Regions from separate parts of the Pseudarthrobacter sp. LT1 genome, predicted to be linked through region 1. Evidence: riboswitches for the same ligand, from Rfam matches in the RefSeq annotation. Region 1 holds a riboswitch; each other region holds the start of a gene.

Region 1 (3,202 bases):
AAGTTCCGCAGTAAGGACCGCGTCCCTGGCCGTGAAGCAGCCGGCAGTGTTGGGCAGCACGCGGATCCCATGGTCCACCAGCAGCTGGAACAGCGACCCAGTTTCAGCCGTGGAGTACCGCCGCATGGCCACTGTGGTCAGGGCGGTGCCGGAGGCCAGCAGCGCTGCGCCCAGGCCGTCCAGGCTGGGTGCCCCGCCCGTGCCCATGATGAGCCGGGATCCGAGGGCGACGCCGTCAATCACCAGGGCGTCGGCGGCACCCGCGTTTCCGGCGGGGTTGATGGTGTTGGTTTCGGTCATGGCGTCAGCCTCCCTGTACTGCAGTGACAAGTTCAATATCGTCGCCCTCGGCGAGCGCGGTGGCGAACCATTGGCTGCGCGGCACCACCTGGGCATTATGCGCGACGGCGACGCCCAGTTTCCCGCCGTCCGTCGCCTGTCCGTTGGGTGCCAGCGGGCGCCCGGTGACCTGGCTGACGAGCGTGGTGATGGAGGCGCCGTCGGCCACCTCGTGCGTGTTTCCGTTCAGGGTGATGTTCACGCTGTCTCCTTGATGTGGGGTGTGGTGGCGGCTGCCGCCGGCCGGGAGAACCGCTCCGGGCTGAAGGGCGCCCAGCGGGAATCGGATGTACCGTCCAGCAGCGCCGTGCAGATGGCGGCTGCGGCGGGTGTGAGCAGGACGCCGTGCCGGAAGAACCCGGTGGCGATGATGAGTCCCGGGACGTGCCCGTCGGCAGGGTTTCCGGACCCCGGATCCACCCGCACGCGGCCCAGCAGGGGCGCGTTGTCAGGGGTACCGGGGCGGGCCCGGGCGGTGCACTCGAGCAGTTCCAGTTCGGCGACGGCGGGCACCAGCGCCTGCGCGTCCCGCAGCAGCTGGTAGACGCCTCCGGCGCTCACGGCATCGGAGAGCGCGTCCTCGCGCTGGGTTGCCCCGATCACCACGGTTCCGTCCTGCCGGGGGACGATGTAGACGGGGACGCCGTGCACCAGGCCGCGCACCGTGGAGGTCACCAGGGGCTGGAGGTGCTGCGGAACGGCGAGGCGGAGGATGTCCCCGTGGACTGGGCGCAGTGGCAGGTCGAGGCCGTCGGGCAGGCCCCCAAGGTCCCCTGCCTGCAGGCCGTTGGCCACGATGGTTTCCGCCGCCAGGACGGTGCCGCCGCCGGCGAGGCCGGCACCGGTAACCGCTCCGCCCTCCCACAGCAGGCCGGCGGCCCGGTCGGGTACGGCATACCCGTCCACCGCTCCGGCGGCGGCCCGCTCCGGGGACCTAAGTGCAGCGCCCGCGAGGGCCAACCGCAGGGCTGCCACCAGGCGCCGGGGATCCACCTGGTGGTCTGCGGGTGTGTCCAGGGCGCAGGCGATGGCGGGACTGAGCAGCGGTTCGCGTTTGCGGGCTTCGCGCACGGCCAGGGGCTCCACCCCCAGTCCGTTGGCCTGTTGTACCGCGCGGAGGTCCATCAGCGCGCGGCGGTCCGCGGCGTCGGCACCCACGGCGAGTGTCGGCGTCGTCAGGTATCCGCAATCCGCCCCCGTCGCGCCGGCGATCCCCGCCGCGAACCCGGGCCAGCGGGACGATGCCTCAAGCATCAGTTCCAGGAGGTCCTCCTCCTGGTAGTGAAGTTCGCTGACCGGGGCAAGCATGCCCGCGGCGGCCCAGCTGGCACCGTTTCCGGGTGCGTCATCGATCAAGGCAACGGAGCGTCCGGAACGCTGCGCCTCCCAGGCGATGCCATGGCCCACCACTCCCCCGCCGATGACGGCGACGTCGGCCCGGACGGTGGACTGGATGCCGGTATGGGCGGGCCCGGGGACATTGTCAACGGGGTTGCGCATGTGGTTCCTTCCCTACGCCGGCATTAACCGGATCAGGTCAAGCGGTCGGCTCTGACGCCCTCTCAGCCCGGCGCTTTGTGACAGCTGCCGCAGGCTCCCGCAGTACCTGCCCAGTTTAGAGGAACTAGGCTTGCAGGCATGAATGTGTCCGCCTCATCCCTGCCCGCCGGCCCCCACGCTCCAGCCACCGCGGCCCTCACCGCCGAAGTTGCCAACGCCGGCCACAGCGACGCCCTCAAGGCAGCCCGCCTGTACCTCTGCACCGGCGCACGGACGGCGCGCGGCGATTTCGCAGAGTTCATTGACGCCGCGTTTGCCGGCGGCGTGGACATCATCCAGCTGCGCGACAAGACCATCGAGGCCGCAGAGGAACTGGACCTCCTGGCGGTCCTGAAGGAAACAGCGGTACGCCACGGCCGGCTGTGGGCCGTCAACGACCGTGCGGACATCGCCGTGCTGTCCGGGGCACCGGTGTTCCACATTGGCCAGAAGGACCTTCCGCTGCCGGCAGCACGGACGCTGGTCAACGGAAACGCGGCCATTGGACTCTCCAGCCACACCACCGACCAGGTGGACGCCGCCTTGACCGCAACGGTTGGGCCGTCAGGGCTGGACTATTTCTGCGTGGGTCCGGTCTGGGCCACACCCACCAAGCCCGGCAGGGCCGCCGTCGGCCCTGAACTGGTGACATATGCCGCCGAAGCCTCCCGGCAGGCCGGAGATCCCGTGCCGTGGTTTGCCATCGGCGGCATCGACCACGGAAACGTCCGGGAAGTGGTGGAGGCGGGTGCCGGCAGGATCGTGGTGGTCCGCGCCATCACGGAGGCACCCGACCCCGCGGCCGCCGCCGCCTCCCTTCTCGACGCGCTGGACGGCACCGGCTCCTGAGCCTGCTTAATTCCGGGACTTGGGGATACGCTGATTTTTGTGTCACATCATCGGTTGGCCCCCAACGTCCATGACCACAAGAACGCCCTGGAAGAGGCGCTGGGCCTGCTGCGGACGGAACTTGAACTGCCGGGGCCGTACCCCGCCGAAGCAGTGGAAGACGCCCGGGCCGCCATCGCGGCGCTGAAACTGCCGTCATACGACCTGACCGCCGTCGAGTTCGTGACCATCGATCCGGCGTCCTCCACGGACCTGGACCAGGCAGTGTTCATCGAACGGGACGGAAACGGCTACCGGGTCATGTACGCCATCGCCGACGTTCCGGCGTTTGTTGCTCCGGGCGGCCCGCTGGACGCCGAAACCCGGCGCCGCGGACAGACGTTCTACGCCCCGGACGGCCGGATCCCGCTGCACCCCGAGGTGATCAGCGAGGGCGCCGGAAGCCTGTTGCCCGGCCAGGAGTGTTCGGCTTTCG
Region 2 (3,202 bases), 1.1 Mb from region 1:
CCACGCCTTCCTGGACCGGGACAGGCAGGATCTTCCGGAAGCCTTTGCGGCGGGGGCGTTCGCGGGAGACGCCCAGCTGCTCTGCGGCCAGCAGGAGGCTGCCTGCGCCGGGAGCCGGGACGGCGGCGCGGGCACGTGTGGCCGGCACGTACCCGGGTACCCAGACGCCCGCTGCGGCGAGCATGCTCCGCGCCTCCGTAAGTACTCGGTCCGGCGGCCCGTCCAGGAGCACTGCAGGATCGGCGGCGGAGCCCGGCTGCAGGACCACGATCCGGTCCACCAGGTCCTTCCAGACGGACACCCGGTGCTCCACCACCACCAGCGTCGCCCCGGTTTTGTCCAGGGAGCGGGCCACGGCGTCGCGGACCTCCAGCACGCCGTCCGGGTCCAGGTTGGCGGTGGGCTCGTCCAGCAGGATCAGTCCGGGACGCATCGCCAGGATGCCCGCCAGCGCCAGGCGCTGCTTTTGGCCGCCGGACAGGGCCGACGTCGGGTGGTCCAGCGGGAGGTGGGCGAGCCCGACGTCGGCAAGTGCCTCGTGAACGCGCGGCCAGATGGCGTCGCGGGGCACCGCAAGGTTTTCGGCGCCGAAGGCGACGTCGTCCCCCACCCGCGACAGGACCACCTGGGTCTCCGGGTCCTGCTGCATGAGACCGGCACGGCCGCGCCGTGCCCGGGGCGGGGCTCCGTCCACCAGCAGCGAACCGGACTCGTCGGCGTCGCCTGCCTCGCCGTCGTCGTTGATGTCTCCCAGGACGCCGGCCAGGGCGTGCAGCAGGGTGGACTTCCCGGCGCCGGAAGGCCCCAGCAGGAGCACCCGCTCCCCGGGGGCGATGTCCAGGTCAAGGCCGTGGACGGCGGGCTTGGCCCTTCCGGCGTGCCGCCAGCCCCAGCCGCGGGCGGCGATGGCGGCAGGCCGGACCGTGCCGGAGGCGTCCTGGGAGGATGCCATCAGGAGAAGACGGGCTCCGTGGCAGCCTTGCGGGACGCGAAGGAGCCCAGCACGCCGGTGCGGGCCAGGCCGCGGGTGGCAAGCCAGGACAAAGCGCCAGCCAGGATGGCCCCGGAAAGGGTGGTCAGCACGATGTAGGCGAGCTTGTCCGCGCCGGAGTAGGCAATGTTCCAGCCCCACGGCGCAAACGAGTCATTCAGTCCGCAGAAGAACCCTGCCGCGGCGCCGGCCAGCAGCGATACGGGCAGGTTGAACTTGCGGTAGACGAAGATCGCGAAAATGATTTCCGCGCCCAGGCCCTGGATGAAACCCGAGAAGAGGACCGAGGCGCCGTACTGGGAACCCATCAGCAGTTCGCCGGTTGCGGCTACAGTCTCGCAGAACAGGGCGGCTCCGGGCTTGCGGATGATGAGCATGCCCAGCACCCCGGGAATCATCCAGCCGCCGGCGAGCAGTCCGGTCAGGGGCGGGTAGGCGGCGTTCATGGGGGCGGACAGTGCGGCGGCACCCTGGTCCCATGCCCAGAAGATGACGCCGCCCGCGATGGCCACCAGCGCGGCGACGACGATGTCCACGACGCGCCAGGACTTACTGGTGGTCTTCTTGATTGCTGCAGTGCTCATGTGATCCTCCTGGGAAACAGGAGGGGAAAGTGGACCCGGGTGCAGGCCTGTGGCCGTGCATCCGCGACACTTTGAGAACTCGACTCCCTTGCGCCGGTACTAACCGGATCAGGTTCGAGGGTCTGCGGCTGTCCGCACTCTCAGCGCCCACCTGCGGTGCCCGGCCTGTGCCAGGATGCCCGACGGCGGCGCTCCCCTGTCGTTTTTAGTGTTGCTTGTGGTTGGGTAACGCTGTCTATTTTGCCCAGTTGGGCGTGGTCAAGTTTACACCTGGCAGGAGTAGATTGAGGGCCATGACCGCCAATCCACCGGATGTAACCGGGTTCGATCCTGATTCCAGCGACGCCCAGCCGGAGGGCTCACTGGAGGCGCAGATTGCCCGCATCGAGGCAGAGGTCCGTGAGCTCCAGTTCCCCGGCTTCTCGCTGGATGATTCGTTGAACCTGGGCCTGCTCCTCGTTGAACTGGGCAAGGAGCGGTCATTGCCCATCGCCATCGACATCGCCAAGGGTGACCAGGTGCTGTTCCATGTCGCACTTCCGGGCGCCACGCCCGACAACGGCCACTGGATCCGGGCCAAGCAGCGCACTGCCCTGCGGTACGAGGTGCCCTCCCTCCTGGTGGGACTGCGCGGCCGGCTGGGCGGCGGCCGGATCGAGGACAACGCCTGGTTCGACCAGTCCCGCTATGCGGCACACGGGGGCGCGTTTCCGATCCAGGTCACGGGCGTTGGTGTGGTGGCTTCCGTGGCGGTGTCCGGCTTGCCGCAGCTTCAGGACCACGAACTGGCGGTGGAGGCACTGCGCGACATCCTGGGTTCGGCTCTGGACGAGTAGCGCCGGCTGACCCGGCGCAGCGGGACACGCACCGGTACTTGCCAAGCGGCCCCGGGCTGCTTAGCTTTTATTAGTAATCATGCTTACTATGTTGTCCCCCGGGGTACGACCACCACAGGGAATGGGAGCACCATCGGCGGCCGTTCCCCGAACCGGCGCGGCAACCAAGGAGCACCGTGAGAATCCCGGACACCAGAGGTCCCATCAGCAGCGCCCTCTTTGCGGCCCTGTCCAAGGCCCCTGATGCTGCCACTCCGGAGCTGGACGGGCTGTACCGGCTGGTGGCGGCGCAGGTGGCGGGTACCGGTGACATCATTGCCGACGAAGACATCCAGCTGTCACTCTTTTGCCTGTACGAACTGCACTACTCGGGCCTGGACGGGGTCAGCGACGCTTGGGAGTGGGAACCGGCCCTGATCAGGGTCCGGCGACTGATCGAAGAACCCTTTGAAGCCGCCCTTCGCGCCGCCGCACGCCAAACCGCCGGTAATGTCGAACTGCCCGCCGGGATTGCCATGACCAGCGATGCCGTGGCCGACGTCCTTTTCGGCCTCGCCGCTATGGACACCGGCCCGAGCGTTTCCCGCTTCGTGGCACGGAAGGCAAGCCTGGAGCAGCTCAAAGAGTTCCTGATCCACAAATCCGTGTACCAGTTGAAGGAAGCGGATCCGCACACCTGGGCCATTCCGCGGCTATCCGGCCGGGCCAAGGCTGCCCTCGTGGAAATCCAGGCCGACGAATACGGCGGCGGCAGGCCGGAGCGGATGCACAGTGCGCTGTTTGCCCGGACC
Region 3 (3,202 bases), 400 kb from region 1:
CGTTGCCCTCGGGGTCGGTGAAGTAGAACGCTTCACTGACCAGGTGGTCGGCACTGCCCGTGAAGGCCCGCGGCTCGTACTGGGCAGCAGTAGCGACGGTGGCGGCGAGGGAAGCCTGGTCCTCGAAAAGCAGCGCAGTGTGGAACAGGCCTGCTTCTCCCCTGCCGGGAAGGTGCAGTCCGGGAGCCGGCGCGAGGTGGACCAACGGCCTGCCCAGGCGGCCAAGGTAGAGCCCGCCGTCCTGCTCGGCCACCACCTCAAGGCCCAGCGCACGCTGGTAGTAGTCGGTCATGACCTTCATGTCGCCCACCTTGAGCATCACGGTGCCCATGGCGAGGTCGGCAGGAAGAAGATCCTGGCTGCTGGCTGATGCGGTCATTGAAGGCTCCTAGCATTGGCGGCCGTCCCATTGGCGGCCTGTCATTTATTAAAATTACTTGAAGCTTCAATTTATTCCAAGTCCCTGCGAGCCGTTTGTCAGCGAATGATCCGCCCGCCCAGCACCACGTGCTCCAGCGCATGAATGGTCTCCGGTACCGCCCGCGGGTCTTCCCGGCATACGACGACGTCGGCGCGGGCCCCTTCCTCCACTCCGTCCGCTCCCAGCCACGTTCGTGCTGCCCAGCAGGCGGAGTCGAGGGCCACGTCCATGGGCAGGCCGGCGCCGTGCAGGGCCAGGATTTCGTCCGTGATCCTGCCGTGCCGGATCACGCTGCCGGCGTCGGTACCGGCAAAGATGCGCACGCCCGCGGCATGGGCTTCCGCCACCCGCTCGAGCCTGCGTTCCCACAGGGCGCGCATGTGCGCGGCATAGCGTGGGAACTTGGGATCCGCCTGCGCAGCAATGTCGGGGAAGGTGGCGATATTGATGAGCGTGGGCACGATCGGTACGCCCTGCTCCACGAACCGGGGCAGGTGGCGGGGCAGGAGCCCGGTGGCGTGCTCGACGCAGTCAATGCCGGCGTCCAGCACCTGGTCCAGGGTGTCTTCGGCGAAGCAGTGCGCCGTCACCCGGGCGCCTTCGTCGTGCGCCGCCTGGACGGCATCGCGTACGACGGCGGCGGGAAACGACGGCGCCAGGTCGCCGGCGCTGCGGTCAATCCAGTCGCCCACCAGCTTGACCCAGCCGTCGCCGTCGCGCGCCTGCTTGCGGACGGCCTCCACGAGGCCGTCCGGTTCAACTTCCTCAGCGAAGCCCCGCAGGTAGCGGCGCGTCCGGGCGATATGGCGCCCGGCACGGATCAACACCGGGAAGTCCCTGCCACCCTGCATCCAGCGGGTATCCGCCGGCGAGCCGGCGTCCCGGACCAGGAGGGTTCCGGCGTTGAGGTCCGCCTGCGCCTGGTCCCTGGCGGCTGCGGGCTCCACAGGGCCTGCGGGGCCCAGGCCGATGTGGCAGTGGGCGTCCACGAAGCCCGGCAGGACCCAGCCGTCGAGTATCCGGCCGGGAGGAGTGTCCGGCTTGTTGAACGTGAGCCTTCCGTCCACCGACCAAAGTCCATGCCGCACCCGGTCCGGTGCGGTCAGGACGGGTCCACGGAAGTGGATGATGTCTGCCATGGCGCTCCTTTCGATGCCCGGTCAGGCTAGCACCGCAATTATGACAAGCCCGGTTCAGGGGCCTGTGGTAGCTTCGTTCCTGACCACACGGGTGCCCTTGCAGGGGCTGAGATCGGGCTGACGCAGCCTGCGACCGTTGAACCTGTCCGGGTAATGCCGGCGAAGGAAGTGAGTATTCCCTTGAGTACGCAAAACACCCAGTTGAACCCTGCCCTGCTGCCGTCCGCCGGGGAGCCCGGCGACGCATCGGAACAGCCCGTGACCCAGTCCCTGAAGTCCCATTCCCTCGCCTACCTTGCGGATGAGGCGTCCGGGATCCGGGTACCTGTGACGGAAATTGCCCTTGAACCGTCACCCAACGGCCAGCCGAACGCACCCTTCCGGACTTACCGGACTGCGGGGCCCGGCAGCGACCCCGTCCGCGGGCTGCAGCCCTTCCGCTCAGGGTGGATCGCGGCGCGCGGGGACACCGAGCCCTACGGCGGCCGGGAGCGCAACCTGCTCGATGACGGCCGGTCGGCCGTACGCCGCGGCGCCGCCTCCGCGGAGTGGAAGGGCGCACAGCCGGTGCCCCGCCGCGCCGTCGACGGCCGGACGGTGACGCAGATGCACTATGCCCGGCAGGGAATCGTCACTCAGGAAATGCGGTTCGTGGCGCTGCGCGAAAACTGCGACGTTGAGCTGGTCCGCAGCGAGGTTGCTGCCGGCAGGGCCATCATCCCGAACAACATCAACCATCCGGAATCCGAGCCGATGATCATTGGCAAGGCTTTCCTGGTGAAGATCAACGCGAACATTGGCAACTCTGCGGTGACGAGCTCCATCGCGGAGGAGGTGGACAAGCTGCAGTGGGCCACCCAGTGGGGTGCCGACACCGTCATGGACCTCTCCACCGGCGACGACATCCACACCACGCGGGAGTGGATCATCCGCAACTCCCCCGTGCCGATCGGGACGGTGCCGATCTACCAGGCGCTGGAAAAGGTCAACGGCGAGGCCAACGCCCTCACCTGGGAGATCTTCCGGGACACGGTGATCGAACAGTGCGAACAGGGTGTGGACTACATGACCATCCACGCTGGCGTGCTGCTCCGCTATGTTCCGCTGACCGCCAACCGCGTCACCGGCATTGTCTCGCGCGGTGGCTCCATCATGGCGGGCTGGTGCCTGGCCCACCACCAGGAGAACTTCCTGTACACGCACTTCGATGAGCTGTGCGAAATCTTCGCCAAATACGACGTCGCCTTCTCGCTGGGTGACGGCCTCCGCCCCGGTTCCACGGCGGACGCCAACGACGCCGCGCAGTTCGCGGAGCTGGACACGCTCGCCGAGCTGACGCAGCGGGCCTGGGAGTATGACGTCCAGGTGATGGTGGAGGGGCCGGGCCACGTTCCCTTCCACCTGGTCCGTGAGAACGTGGAACGGCAGCAGGAGCTGTGCAAGGGTGCGCCCTTCTATACCCTGGGCCCGCTGGTCACCGACATCGCTCCCGGCTACGACCACATCACGTCGGCAATCGGCGCCACCGAGATTGCCCGGTACGGGACAGCCATGCTCTGCTACGTCACACCAAAGGAACATCTGGGGCTGCCCAACAAGGACGACGTCAAGACGGGTGTCATCACCTACAAGATCGCGGCGC
Region 4 (3,202 bases), 490 kb from region 1:
TCACCTCACTCGGCCTGGTCCAGATGACCCGGAAGCGCATGGGTACCGGACTGCTGGAAGTATTTGGCGAGCAGTGCGAGGCCTGCGCCGGCCGTGGTGTTGTGACCCACGACGACCCCGTGGAGCACCGCCGCGCCACCATCGTTGCGGCCGAGCACCACGTCCAGCGCACCGACAACCGGCCCGAGACCCGCACGGAAGGGCAGCGGAGCGACAATGCCCAGCCCGGCGTGCGTCCCGAACGCAAGCGGCGGCGCGGACGCGGCGGGCAGCAGCCCGAAGCGGCCCCGGCACCTGCCGTCCATGTGCACACGGTCCAGCCGGACCCGTCGGACGCCGAGCGGCACGCCAAGGCGGAGGCAACCAGGCTTGCCCTGGCGAACATTGCCGCTGCGGCCCATGCTGCCCACCTGCATGACGACGAGGTGGCGGCAGCCCGGCAGGTGCCTTCCGTGGAGCCTGCGCCGGCGCCCGTCGAGGAGAAGCACGACGCCGACGCCCCGGCACGTCCTGCAGCTGTCCTGACGTTCGGCGGCGAGGAAGTCCCGCTTCCGTTCGTGGAGCACGCTGAGGAACAGCATCCCCAACCTGCCCTCACCCTGGACCGGCTCGCGGAAGCGTTCGCCCACCTCGGCCAGCCGGCGTCCCCTGTGGAGAACGCGCCTGCCAAGACCGCCGAAGCCGTGAAGGTGCCGGAAACTGTGGCGCCGGAACGGCAGCACGACGACGGGGGAGCGGAAGCCCGCTCCGCCGCAACGGAAGCTGCAGCCGGGAAGGACTACTCCGACCACACGCTGGAGCAGTCGCGGCAACGCAGGCCGCGGCGCCACCGTGCCGCCAGCCGTGCGCAGGGTGCCGCCAACGAGACCGCCGTCCAGCAGCACGAAAACGTCCAGGCGGCAGGCGCGGGCCATTCGCACGCAGCCAAGGCTCCTGAACACGTGAAGCCCCAGCTGGCGCCGGCGGAACCGGGCAAGGCGCCTGAGGAGCCCATCATCCTCGGCGTGGGTGTGCCTGCCTCGGAGCTCTAGGTACAGGAGTTTCCGGTCAAACGGACGGCCGCGCAGTAAGGAATCCCCGCCCTGCGGACCATTCCCCCGGGAAGTACCGGGGGAATCGTCCGTGTGGCGGGGATTTCTGCTGCCGGGAGGTTGTTTTTCCCTTGGACCGGGCGCTGTCATCCTTTTTCCTGATGCGGCCTACGGGCTAGGGTGGAAACCGACACGGGGTGCCGCGCAGAAGGCCGGCTGAGATCCAGACCCGTTGAACCTGTCCGGCTAGTACCGGCGAAGGGATGTCTCTTGTCTTCGACCCTTTCCGTGCCCCTGCCTGCTGCCTCCGGCGTTCCGACCGCGCTGCCCCTGGGCCGGGACGTCCCGCGGGTCCTCTCGATCGCGGGCTCCGACCCGTCCGGTGGCGCCGGCATCCAGGCCGACCTCAAAAGCATTGCTGCCCACGGCGGATATGGCATGGCTGCCATCACCGCCCTGACGGCACAGAACACCCGTGGCGTGCAGGCTGTCCACGTTCCTCCGGCCGCTTTCCTGGCCGAACAACTGGACGCGGTCAGCGACGATATCTCCATCGACGCGGTCAAGATCGGCATGCTGGGCGACGAGAGCGTCATCCGCACTGTCCGGCAATGGCTGGAGAAGGTCCGCCCCGCCGTCGTGGTCCTCGACCCGGTGATGGTGGCCACCAGTGGTGACCGGCTGCTGAAGGAATCCGCGGAGGCTGCCCTCCGCGAACTGCTGCCGCTGGCGCACCTCATCACTCCCAACCTCCCGGAGCTTGCCATGCTGGTGGGCGGGGAGCCTGCCGGGACCTGGACGGCGGCGCTGGACCAGGGGAGGCGCCTTGCCGATGCCACCGGGGCCACCGTGCTGGTCAAGGGTGGACACCTCGCAGGTGCAGACTGCCCGGACGCGCTGGTCAACACGGCCGGCCTCCTGTCGCAGGAAGTGGTGGAAGTGCACGGCAAACGAATTTCCACCCGCAACAGCCACGGCACCGGCTGCTCCCTGTCCTCCGCGATGGCCACCGTCCAGGCACGCCTTGGCGACTGGGAGGCATCGCTCCTGACGGTCAAGCCATGGCTGGCCGGCGCCCTTGAGAACTCGGAGCAGCTCGAGGTGGGCCAGGGAAACGGCCCCGTGCACCATTTCCACCATGTGCGGCCGGCCCTCGCGGAAGGCGCCTTCGCTGCCCGGCTGTGGACGGAAGCGCAGCAGGACCTGACGGACATCTACGCCCTGGACTTCATCCGCGGCCTGGCCTCCGGAGACCTTGCCGAGAAGGACTTTGCCTACTACCTGGCGCAGGACGCCCTGTACCTGAACGGCTACTCCCGGGTCCTCGCCCGGGCGAGTGCCCTGGCCCCGTCCGAAGCGGAGCAGCTGTTCTGGGCGGGATCCTCGCAGCAGTGCCTGGAAGTGGAGTCGGAGCTGCACCGCTCATGGCTCAGCACCCGCCCTGCCCAGGGCGGACTTGGCCCCGTCACCAAGGCGTATGTTGACCACCTCACCGCAGCGTCGGCGTCGGGCAGTTACGCCGTCCTGGTCGCCGCAGTCCTGCCCTGTTTCTGGCTCTACGCCGAGGTCGGGGAAAAGCTGCACGCCCAGTTCCTTGCCACGGGAGAGCCCGACGGCCACGCCTACGCGGCCTGGCTCCGGACCTACGCCGACGAGGGCTTCGCCGAAGCCACCCGGCGGGCCATCGCCATCGTGGACGCGGCAGGGCGGAAGGCCTCCGACCACGAACGGGCGGCGATGGTGACCGCGTTCAAGCAGTCCTGCCGCCTGGAAGTGGAATTCTTCGACGCGCCGAGGCTGCATTCCTGACCCCTTCGGGCAGCACCGCCGCTATCATGGAGGGGCATGGTTGCGGTGCAGCTTGTCGGGGTGTGGTTACTACCACAGCCGGGCCGCCGGAACCAGCCTCATTTGCGGCCGTAGATGGATTTAGCGTATTCTGGATCTTCGGTGCTTACGCCAACACTTGGGTTATGACCCCACGGCGTTGAGGCACAGCGAGAATCCTGGCTTTTCCGAGTCGGTTCCGCACGCAAATTTTGTAATAAACGTCGAGAGAAGTGAGTTCCCAAGTGGTGTACGCGATTGTCCGCGCAGGCGGCCGCCAAGAGAAGGTTTCCGTTGGAGACTTCGTTACCCTGAACCGCGTCGCCGGTGGAGCCGGCAGCACC

What was found. A riboswitch is a leader RNA that binds a small molecule or an ion and turns the genes downstream of it on or off. The one in region 1 is predicted to bind thiamine pyrophosphate.
Region 2: linked by a shared signal. The riboswitch ahead of VIK36_RS20015 (ECF transporter S component) and the one ahead of thiO (glycine oxidase ThiO) in region 1 are both predicted to bind thiamine pyrophosphate.
Region 3: linked by a shared signal. The riboswitch ahead of thiC (phosphomethylpyrimidine synthase ThiC) and the one ahead of thiO (glycine oxidase ThiO) in region 1 are both predicted to bind thiamine pyrophosphate.
Region 4: linked by a shared signal. The riboswitch ahead of thiD (bifunctional hydroxymethylpyrimidine kinase/phosphomethylpyrimidine kinase) and the one ahead of thiO (glycine oxidase ThiO) in region 1 are both predicted to bind thiamine pyrophosphate.

Annotation. Positions count from the first base shown of each region.
Region 1 is NZ_CP141830.1:3,158,739-3,161,940, forward strand. It holds gene VIK36_RS14795 (thiazole synthase) at 1-300, opposite strand, end outside; gene thiS (sulfur carrier protein ThiS) at 305-541, opposite strand; gene thiO (glycine oxidase ThiO) at 538-1,839, opposite strand; TPP riboswitch at 1,832-1,950, opposite strand; gene thiE (thiamine phosphate synthase) at 1,978-2,727, shown strand; gene VIK36_RS14815 (RNB domain-containing ribonuclease) at 2,767-3,202, shown strand, end outside.
Region 2 is NZ_CP141830.1:4,252,611-4,255,812, forward strand. It holds gene VIK36_RS20010 (ABC transporter ATP-binding protein) at 1-952, opposite strand, end outside; gene VIK36_RS20015 (ECF transporter S component) at 952-1,575, opposite strand; TPP riboswitch at 1,643-1,783, opposite strand; gene VIK36_RS20020 (heme-degrading domain-containing protein) at 1,869-2,411, shown strand; gene VIK36_RS20025 (iron-containing redox enzyme family protein) at 2,588-3,202, shown strand, end outside.
Region 3 is NZ_CP141830.1:2,755,665-2,758,866, forward strand. It holds gene VIK36_RS12995 (VOC family protein) at 1-379, opposite strand, end outside; gene VIK36_RS13000 (amidohydrolase family protein) at 478-1,560, opposite strand; TPP riboswitch at 1,638-1,745, shown strand; gene thiC (phosphomethylpyrimidine synthase ThiC) at 1,741-3,202, shown strand, end outside.
Region 4 is NZ_CP141830.1:2,670,435-2,673,636, reverse strand. It holds gene VIK36_RS12575 (Rne/Rng family ribonuclease) at 1-1,031, shown strand, start outside; TPP riboswitch at 1,215-1,312, shown strand; gene thiD (bifunctional hydroxymethylpyrimidine kinase/phosphomethylpyrimidine kinase) at 1,320-2,840, shown strand; gene rplU (50S ribosomal protein L21) at 3,104-3,202, shown strand, end outside.